Regions from separate parts of the Kitasatospora sp. NPDC051170 genome, predicted to be linked through region 2. Evidence: riboswitches for the same ligand, from Rfam matches in the RefSeq annotation. Region 2 holds a riboswitch; the other holds the start of a gene.
The links. A riboswitch is a leader RNA that binds a small molecule or an ion and turns the genes downstream of it on or off. The one in region 2 is predicted to bind S-adenosylmethionine.
Positions count from the first base shown of each region.

Region 1: another riboswitch for S-adenosylmethionine. It lies ahead of thrC (threonine synthase); the one in region 2 lies ahead of ACIBCA_RS23760 (aminotransferase class V-fold PLP-dependent enzyme).

Region 1 is NZ_JBITFA010000013.1:192,857-197,259, forward strand. Features, by position in the region: gene ACIBCA_RS26315 (ubiquitin-like small modifier protein 1) at 279-557, opposite strand; gene thrC (threonine synthase) at 577-1,884, opposite strand; SAM riboswitch class I at 1,901-2,036, opposite strand; gene ACIBCA_RS26325 (glucosyl-3-phosphoglycerate synthase) at 2,196-3,200, shown strand; gene ACIBCA_RS26330 (trehalose-6-phosphate synthase) at 3,239-4,403, shown strand, end outside.
Region 2 is NZ_JBITFA010000011.1:251,045-255,447, reverse strand. Features, by position in the region: gene ACIBCA_RS23770 (hypothetical protein) at 1-264, shown strand, start outside; gene trpD (anthranilate phosphoribosyltransferase) at 409-1,485, shown strand; SAM riboswitch class IV at 1,593-1,710, shown strand; gene ACIBCA_RS23760 (aminotransferase class V-fold PLP-dependent enzyme) at 1,763-3,124, shown strand; gene ACIBCA_RS23755 (Lrp/AsnC family transcriptional regulator) at 3,140-3,421, opposite strand; gene ACIBCA_RS23750 (rhomboid family intramembrane serine protease) at 3,462-4,244, opposite strand.

The DNA.
Region 1 (4,403 bases), on a different contig from region 2:
CGGACACAGCGGACGAATTACCCCAATCCGCCACCGGAATTCTGACATCTGCCTGACATGTTTCACGGCCCCTGCCCCGGGCCGGTCTCAGCGGCCGGACCCCGTCCGGCGAATCGGAAAAGGAACCTCGTTCCCAACCGAGCCACACTCTACTCCCACTCGACCAGGAAATATTCCCGCCGAAATGCAAGGGCCGTCCACACATGCGGAGAATCGAATTCCGCACGCGTGAACGGCCGTTTCAAGCCCTTGCCGAGCCCTTGCCGGACCCTTGCGGGTCAGCAGCCTCCGGCGACCGCCGGAATGATCGAGACGCTCGCGCCGTCCTTGATCCCGGTCGCCAGTCCCTCGGCGAAACGCACGTCGTCGTCGTTCACGTACACGTTCACGAAACGGCGCAGCTTGCCGGTGTCGTCCAGGATGCGGGCCGCGATGCCCGGGTGGTTCTTCTCCAGGTCGGCGACGACCTCGCCCAGGGTGGCGCCCTCGGCGCTCACCTCGGCGGCGCCGCCGGTGTAGGTGCGCAGGATGGTGGGGATGCGGACGTTCGCGCTCATGGCTCTCCTATCGGGTGGTTCAGGCGGACGCGAGGCCGGCGTCGCGGAAGGACGCCAGGGTGGGGCGGATGACGGCGGTCATCCCGGCGTCGGAGACGGCGTCCAGCGTCTTGAGGCCGTCGCCGGTGTTGATCGCGACGGTCTCCTTGGCCGGGTCCAGCTGCCCGGTCTCGACCAACTTCTTGAGCACGCCGACGGTCACGCCGCCCGCGGTCTCGGCGAAGATCCCCTCCGTACGGGCCAGCAGCCGGATCGCCTCCACGACCTCCGCGTCCGTCACGTCCTCGACGGCGCCGCCGGTGCGGCGGGCGATGTCCAGCACGTACGGGCCGTCCGCCGGGTTGCCGATGGCCAGCGACTTGGCGATGGTGTCCGGCTTGACCGGCCGGATCACGTCACGGCCGTCCTTGAACGCCGTGGACACCGGGGAGCAGCCCTCGGCCTGCGCACCGAAGATCCGGTACGGCCGGTCCTCCACGAGGCCGAGCTTGATCAGCTCCTGCAGCCCCTTGTCGATCTTCGTCAGCTGCGAGCCCGAGGCGACCGGGATGACGATCTGCTCCGGCAGCCGCCAGCCGAGCTGCTCGCAGATCTCGTACGCCAGCGTCTTGGACCCCTCGCCGTAGTACGGCCGCAGGTTGACGTTCACGAAGCCCCAGCCCTCGCCGGCCGGGTCCCCGATGAGCTCCGAGCAGAAGCGGTTCACGTCGTCGTAGTTGCCCTCGATGCCGACGAGCTCGCCGCCGTACACCCCGGCCATCACGACCTTGCCCTGCTCCAGGTCGTGCGGGATGAACACGCAGGACCGGAAGCCCGCCCGGGCCGCCGCCGCGCCCACCGCACCGGCCAGGTTGCCGGTCGAGGAGCAGGACAGCGTGGTGTACCCGAAGGCCCGCGCCGCCTCGATCGCGCAGGCGACCACGCGGTCCTTGAACGAGTGCGTCGGGTTGCCGGAGTCGTCCTTGACGTGCAGCTGCGCGGTGAACCCGAGCTCGCGGCCCAGGTTGTCCGCCTTCACCAGCGGGGTCCACCCCGGGTTCAGGTTCGGCTTGGAGGCGACGTCGGCCGGCACCGGCAGCAGCGGCGCGTAGCGCCAGATGGACGCGGGCCCGGCCTCGATCCGCTTGCGCAGCTCCTCGGCGCCCTCGCTGCCGAACTCGTACGCGATCTCCAGCGGCCCGAAGCACTCCAGGCAGGCGAAGCTGGGGCCGAGCGGGAAGCGGGTTCCGCACTCCCGACAGGACAGGGCGGCGGCGGGGCCGAGGTCCACGGTCGGGGGTACCTCCGGCCGGAGGCTGGGGGTAGGTGCGGCAACGTCGATGGCCATGATGGCGGAGCCTCTCTCCTCATCTTCCCCGCGGCGCGGTCGCGCCACAGGCCGGAATTGGCACCTGTCCCGCCGGGGCCTGTCGAAGACAGCCGAGCGAGAAGGTTGCCGGGACGTCAACGGGCCGTTCCCTCAGTCCCTCTGGATGAGCTTGTGAAATTGTGGTGGTGCTCGGGCGGTTACCCCAGTGTGCCAAGGTCCGACCGCCGTACGAAGACTGTATCCGAAGGCGTCAAACCCGAATCGGGCTGTCCGCCACGCGAGATGACACGTCTCGACCAAGCCCGCCCGACCCCGTCGAGGAGAACCCCGTGCCCGCCGAACCGACCCCCGAGCTCCTCCCGCAGGCGGCGTCCTGGCTACGCCGGCGCTCCTGGGCCGCGGCGGACCGGCCGGCCCAGGACCTCCTGCGCGCCAAGGAGCGCACGGGCCACACCGTCAGCGTCGTCCTGCCCGCCCTCGACGAGGAGGCGACCGTCGGGGACATCGTCCGCACCATCCGCCGCGAACTGATGGAACGCCTCCCCCTCGTCGACGAACTCGTCGTCGTCGACTCCGGCTCCACCGACGCCACCGCCGCCGCGGCCGCCGAGGCCGGCGCCCGCGTCGAACACCGCGACGCCATCCTCCCGCGCCTGCCCGCCGTCCCCGGCAAGGGCGAGGTCCTCTGGCGCTCCCTGCTCGTCACCCACGGCGACCTCGTCTGCTTCATCGACGCCGACCTGCGCGAGTTCGACCCCGCCTTCGTCTCCGGCATCCTCGGCCCGCTGCTCACCGAGCCCGACATCCAGCTGGTCAAGGCCATGTACGACCGCCCCCTGGAGACGGAGTCGGGCGCGATCGTCCCCGCCGGCGGCGGCCGCGTCACCGAACTCGTCGCCCGCCCGCTCCTCAACCTCCACTGGCCAGAACTCGCCGGTTTCGTCCAGCCCCTGGGCGGCGAGTACGCGGCCCGCCGCTCCCTCCTCGAACGCCTGCCCTTCCCCACCGGCTACGGCGTCGAGCTCGGCCTCCTCGTCGACGCCCTCGAAACCGTCGGCCTCGACGCCCTCGCCCAGGTCGACGTCGGCGTCCGCCACCACCGCCACCAGGACGGCCAGGCCCTCGGCCGGATGGCCGCCACCATCTACCGCACCGCCCTCGAACGCCTCGACCGCACCCACCGCCTCAAGGCCGGCGCCGACCTCGTCCGCCCCCTCCTCACCCAGTTCACCCGCTCGCCCGAAACACGGGAGTTCACCGCCCACACCCTCCCCGTCACCGCCCTCGAACGCCCCCCGATGCACACCGTCCCGGAATACGCGACCCGCCACTGAGGGGTTTGCCACCCCCACCCCCCGGCAAGATGCCAACCATGGGCGATCTCACGACCGAACGTTCGAGCGCGACCGGCACCGCCCCCGTCCTGGTGGCCTCCAATCGGGGCCCGGTGTCCTTCGGCACCGCGGACGACGGCACCCTGACCCTCCGCAGAGGCGGCGGCGGCCTGGTCTCCGGCCTCTCCGCCATCGACGACCCCAACGCCGTCTGGGTCTGCGCGGCCCTGAACGACGCCGACCGCCGGGCCGCCCGGGAAGCCCCCCACGGCCGCCTCGACCTCGCCGGCCACGACGTCGGCGGCCAGGCCGTCCGGATGCTCGACCTCGACCCCGAGACCTTCGCCCACGCCTACAACGGCGTCGCCAACTCCACCCTCTGGTTCGTCCACCACCTGCTGTACGCGACCCCCACCGCCCCCGCCTTCGACGCCGGCTTCCGCACCCAGTGGGCCGACTACACCACCTACAACACGGCCTTCGCCGAAGCCCTCGCCGCCGAAGCCGCCCCCGGGGCCGCCGTCCTCGTGCAGGACTACCACCTCTCCCTGACCCCGGCCCTCCTGCGCGCCGCCCGCCCCGACCTGCGCATCGGCCACTTCTCCCACACCCCCTGGGCCCCGCCCGAGTACTACCGGCTGCTCCCCGACGACGTCGCCGCGGCCGTCCTCACCGGCATCCTCGGCGCCGACCGCGCCGGCTTCCTCACCGAACGCTGGGCCCGCGCCTTCGCCGCCTGCTGCGAATCCGTCCTCGGCGCCACCGTCGACCACGAGGCCCTCACCGTCACGCACGACGGCCGCACCACCCGGCTCGGCGTCCACGCCCTCGGCGCCGACGCCGACTTCCTCCGCGAACGCGCCCACCGCCCCGACGTCGACGAACGCCTCGCGGCCCTGCGCGAGGCCGTCGGCGAGCGCCGCACGATCGTCCGCGTCGACCGCACCGAGCTGAGCAAGAACATCGTCCGCGGCCTCCTGGCCTACCGGCACCTGCTCCGCACCCGCCCCGATTGGCAGGACCGGGTGGTCCACCTCGCCTTCGCGTACCCCTCGCGCACCGACCTCGCCGAGTACCGCGACTACACCGCCGCCGTCGAGACCCTGGCCGCCGAGATCAACGCCGAGTTCGCCACCGACACCTGGCAGCCCCTGATCCTCCACGTCAACGACGACTTCCCCCGCAGCCTCGCCGCCTACCGCC
Region 2 (4,403 bases):
GAGAAGGGCGGGGTGGACCTCTGCGTGCTGGACGGCGAGGCCGTGCCGGCCGGCGGGCTGGGGCTCGCGCGGCAGCTGAAGGACGAGATCTACGGCTGCCCGCCGGTGCTGGTGCTGATCGGCCGGCCGCAGGACTCCTGGCTGGCCGCCTGGAGCCGGGCCGACGCGGCGATCTCCCGCCCGGTGGACCCGGTGGCGCTGGCCGAGGCGGCCTCCGTGCTGCTGCGGGCCCGGGTGGCGAAGAGGACCCCGGCCGCGCGCTGAGCGCGCCCCGGCGCCAGCCCTGTTTCCAGAGCCGTCTCAGTACTGGAGAAGACACCGTCGCGGGCGACCCGCCGCTCGATAGGCTGACTTCAACCGAACGGACGTCCCCCGCGGAGGGGGAACCGATGACAGTTGGAGTCAGCCATGGTGAACGTGAACCCTGCGAACGGCGGTAGCGACCCCGCGCAGGTGGTCCGCACCTGGCCGGACCTCCTGTCGGCGCTGCTGAACGGGGAGGACCTCGACCGCTCGGCCACCGCGTGGGCGATGGACCGGATCATGAGCGGCGAGGCCACCCCGGTCCAGGTGGCCGGCTTCATGGTCGCGCTGCGGGCCAAGGGCGAGACCGTCGACGAGATCACCGGTCTGGTCGACGCGATGTACGCGCACGCCGAGCCGCTGGAGATCCCCGGGCCGGCGGTGGACATCGTCGGCACCGGCGGGGACCGGGCGAAGACCGTCAACATCTCCACCATGTCCGCGATCGTCGCGGCCGCCGCGGGCGCGAAGGTGGTCAAGCACGGCAACCGGTCCGCCTCCTCGGCGAGCGGGTCCTCGGACGTGCTGGAGAAGCTCGGGGTCAGGCTCGACCTCTCCTCCCGCCGGGTGGCCGAGGTGGCCGAGGAGGTCGGGCTCACCTTCGCCTTCGCGGCCAGGTTCCACCCCTCGATGCGGCACGCCGCCCCCGCCCGCAGCGGGCTGGGGGTGCCGACCTCCTTCAACATCCTCGGCCCGCTGACCAACCCGGCGAAGGTCACCGCGCACGCCATCGGCTGCTTCGACACCCGGCTCTCCGGGCTGATCGCCGGGGTGCTCGCCCGGCGCGGCTCCACCGCGCTGGTCTTCCGCGGCGACGACGGCCTGGACGAGCTGACCATCAGCACCACCTCGCGGGTGTGGATCGTGCGCGACGGCGGCGTCACCGAGATGACCCTCGACCCCCGGGACCTGGGCATCGAGCTGGTCGGCATCGAGGCACTGCGCGGCGGGGACCCGTCGTTCAACGCCGAGGTCGCGCGCCGGCTGCTCGCCGGGGAGCGCGGGCCGGTGCGGGACGCCGTCCTGCTGAACACCGCCTCGGCGCTGGTGGCGCTCGACCTGGGCGAGGCGCCGCTCACCGAACAGCTGGCGGCGGGCATGGCGCGGGCCGCGGAGGCGATCGACTCGGGCGCGGCGGAGGAGAAGCTGCGCCGCTGGTCGGCGGCCACCACCCGGATCTGAGAGGGGAGTTGGGGGCCCGTGCCGGTGCGCCGGCACGGGCCCCCGGTGTGTCCGGATGGTGGACCTTCGTTTGACCACTCGACGTACGCGACCTAGAGTCTTCGCCAGGTCATGAGTGACAGCGTCAAGCCCCAGCTTGCTGTCCGGCAACCCTCCGTCCGTGGCGGGGTGCCCTGGGTGAGGACCGGGTCGTACGGCGCATCGTCCGTGCGGCAAGCGCGGACACCGGACGACTAGCACTCCCGGGGTCCCTCACCCGTAGAAGGAGTGCATCCTCATGTCGATTGCCACCGAAATCTGCGCCCCCCTCGCCGTCCTCGGCGCCGACGTCCAGGTCCCGCTCGCCAGCGGTGAGAAGGTCGGCTACGCGGCGCTGGACTACGCGGCCAGCTCCCCGGCGCTCCAGCGGGTGTGGGACGACGTCGCCGCGTACGCGCCGTACTACGGCAGCGTGCACCGCGGCGCCGGGTACCTCTCGCAGCTGTCCACCGACCTGTTCGAGCAGAGCCGGCGCACCGTCGCCGAGTTCCTCGGCCTGCGCGAGGGCGACCAGGTGGTCTTCACCCGCGCCACCACCGACTCCCTCAACCTGCTGGCCTCGGCCCTGCCCGCCGGCACCCGGGTGTTCGCCTTCGAGACCGAGCACCACGCCTCACTGCTGCCGTGGGCGCACGCCGGACTGGACGTCAGCTACCTGCGGGCGCCGCGCTCCCGCGCCGAGGCGGTGGCCGCGCTGGACGCCGCGCTCGCCGAGGCCCCCGAGGGCCCCAAGCTGCTCTGCGTCACCGGCGCCTCCAACGTCACCGGCGAGCTGTGGCCGGTCGCCGAGCTGACCGGGACCGCGCACCGGCACGGCGCCCGGGTCGTGCTGGACGCCGCGCAGCTGGCCCCGCACCACCGGGTGTCGGTGAGCGAGCTGGACGTGGACTGGATCGCCTTCTCCGGCCACAAGATCTACGCGCCGTTCGGCGCCGGCGTGCTGGCCGGCCGGGCGGACTGGCTGGACGCGGCCGAGCCGTACCTGGCCGGCGGCGGCGCGACCCGGACGGTGGCCCGGGAGGTGGACGGCTCGGTGGCCGTCCAGTGGCACACCGGCCCGGCGCGGCACGAGGCCGGCTCGCCGAACGTCATCGGCGCCTACGCCATCGCCTCGGCCTGCCGGGCGCTGACCGAGGCCGGCTTTGACGCGCTGGAGGCCCGCGAGCGGCAGCTGGTGGAGCGGCTGACGGACGGGCTGGCGGAGATCCCGCAGGTGCGGGTGCTGAACCTGTTCGGTGAGGGCTCGGCCCGGGTGGGCGTGCTGTCCTTCGTGGTCCAGGGCTGGAACAGCTCGCACTTCTCGGCCGCGCTGTCCGCCGAGTACGGCATCGGGGTGCGCGACGGGCTGTTCTGCGCCCACCCGCTGGTGCGCACCCTCCTCGGGGACGAGGACGTGGCGCCCTCCGAGTGCGGGGCACCGGAGCCCTCGCTGCCGGGCGAGCGCAGCCTCAACGCGATCCGGGTGAGCTTCGGGGCGGGGACTCCGGACGAGCACGTCGAGCGGTTCCTGACCGCCGTCCGCGAGCTGGTCACGGACGGCGCGGCCTGGAACTACCGCAACGAGGGCGGGCGTTGCGTCGCCGACACCCGTCGCGGCTGAGACCTCTTACTACCGCTACTCGTCCAGGCCCAGGGCGAAGGCCGCGTCCAGGTCGTGCTGGGAGTAGGTGCGGAAGGCGATCTGGGTCTCGGTGTGCGCCACGCCCGGGACCTTGTTGAGCCGGCCGGGGATGACGTCGGCCAGGTCGTCGTGCCGGCGGACGCGGACCATCGCCACCAGGTCGTAGCCACCCGTCACGGAGTACACCTCGCTGACGCCTTCGAGGGCGGCGATGGCCTCGGCGATCTCCGGGATGCGGTCGACGCTGGTCTTGATCAGGACGATGGCGGTGATCACTGTTCGGCTCCTTCGTGAGGTGCCGCCAGCGTATCGGGCGTCAGCCGGGGCGTCGCGGGGGGTGGCCGACGACGGTGCAGGCGTAGAGGAAGCCCGCCGAGAAGCCGATGACGTGGACCAGGTACGCCACCCCCGGCCCGGCCGAGTGCACCGACCACCACTGGAGGGTGAACCAGAGGCCGAGCACCAGCCAGGCCGGGAACCGCAGCGGCAGGAACAGCAGCAGCGGCACGAGCGTCGTCACCCGGGCCCGGGGGTGCAGGCGCAGGTAGGCGCCGAGCACGGCGGAGATCGCGCCCGAGGCGCCGATCAGGACGCGGGTGGAGTCGGGCGAGTGCGCCTCGGCGAGCGCGAAGCCGTACGTGGCCAGGCTGCCGGCGGCCAGGTAGAAGAGGGCGAACCGGGCGCGGCCGAGGCGCTGTTCGACGGTCGGGCCGAACACGTGCAGGAAGAGCAGGTTGCCCAGCAGGTGCAGCCAGCCCGCGTGGAGGAAGAGCCCGGTGAGCACCGACAGCGCCGCATGCTTGCCCGGGGTCGGCGAGGCCGGGCAGCCGGGCACGGGGTCGGGGGCCTCGGCGAGCTGGGCGGAGCTCAGCGGCCGGCCCGCCAGCAGCTCCGCCGGGACGGCGCCCCAGCGCTGCTCGTAGCGCTGCTCGGCGCAGACCCGGGCCTGGCCGGTGCCGTACAGCGGGTTGAGCCCGGCCGCCGGGCCGATCAGGAACACCAGGGTGTTGAGCGCGATCAGGGCGTAACTGACCGCCGGGACGGGCACGGCCGGGCGGCCGGCCGCGGCACCGGTGTGGTCGGGGGCCGTGAGCGCCATGGGACTGGGGCGTGTCTTTCGGCTCACGTCGGATCAGCGGGCGTCGTTGGGGTGCGTGCATCGGCGGCGCCGAGGAGGGAGCCACTGCGGAGCATTGGCGACTGACGAGAAGCCGGCGAGGTGCGCTTGTGCCCTGGGGGTACCTCCCGGCCGAAGGCT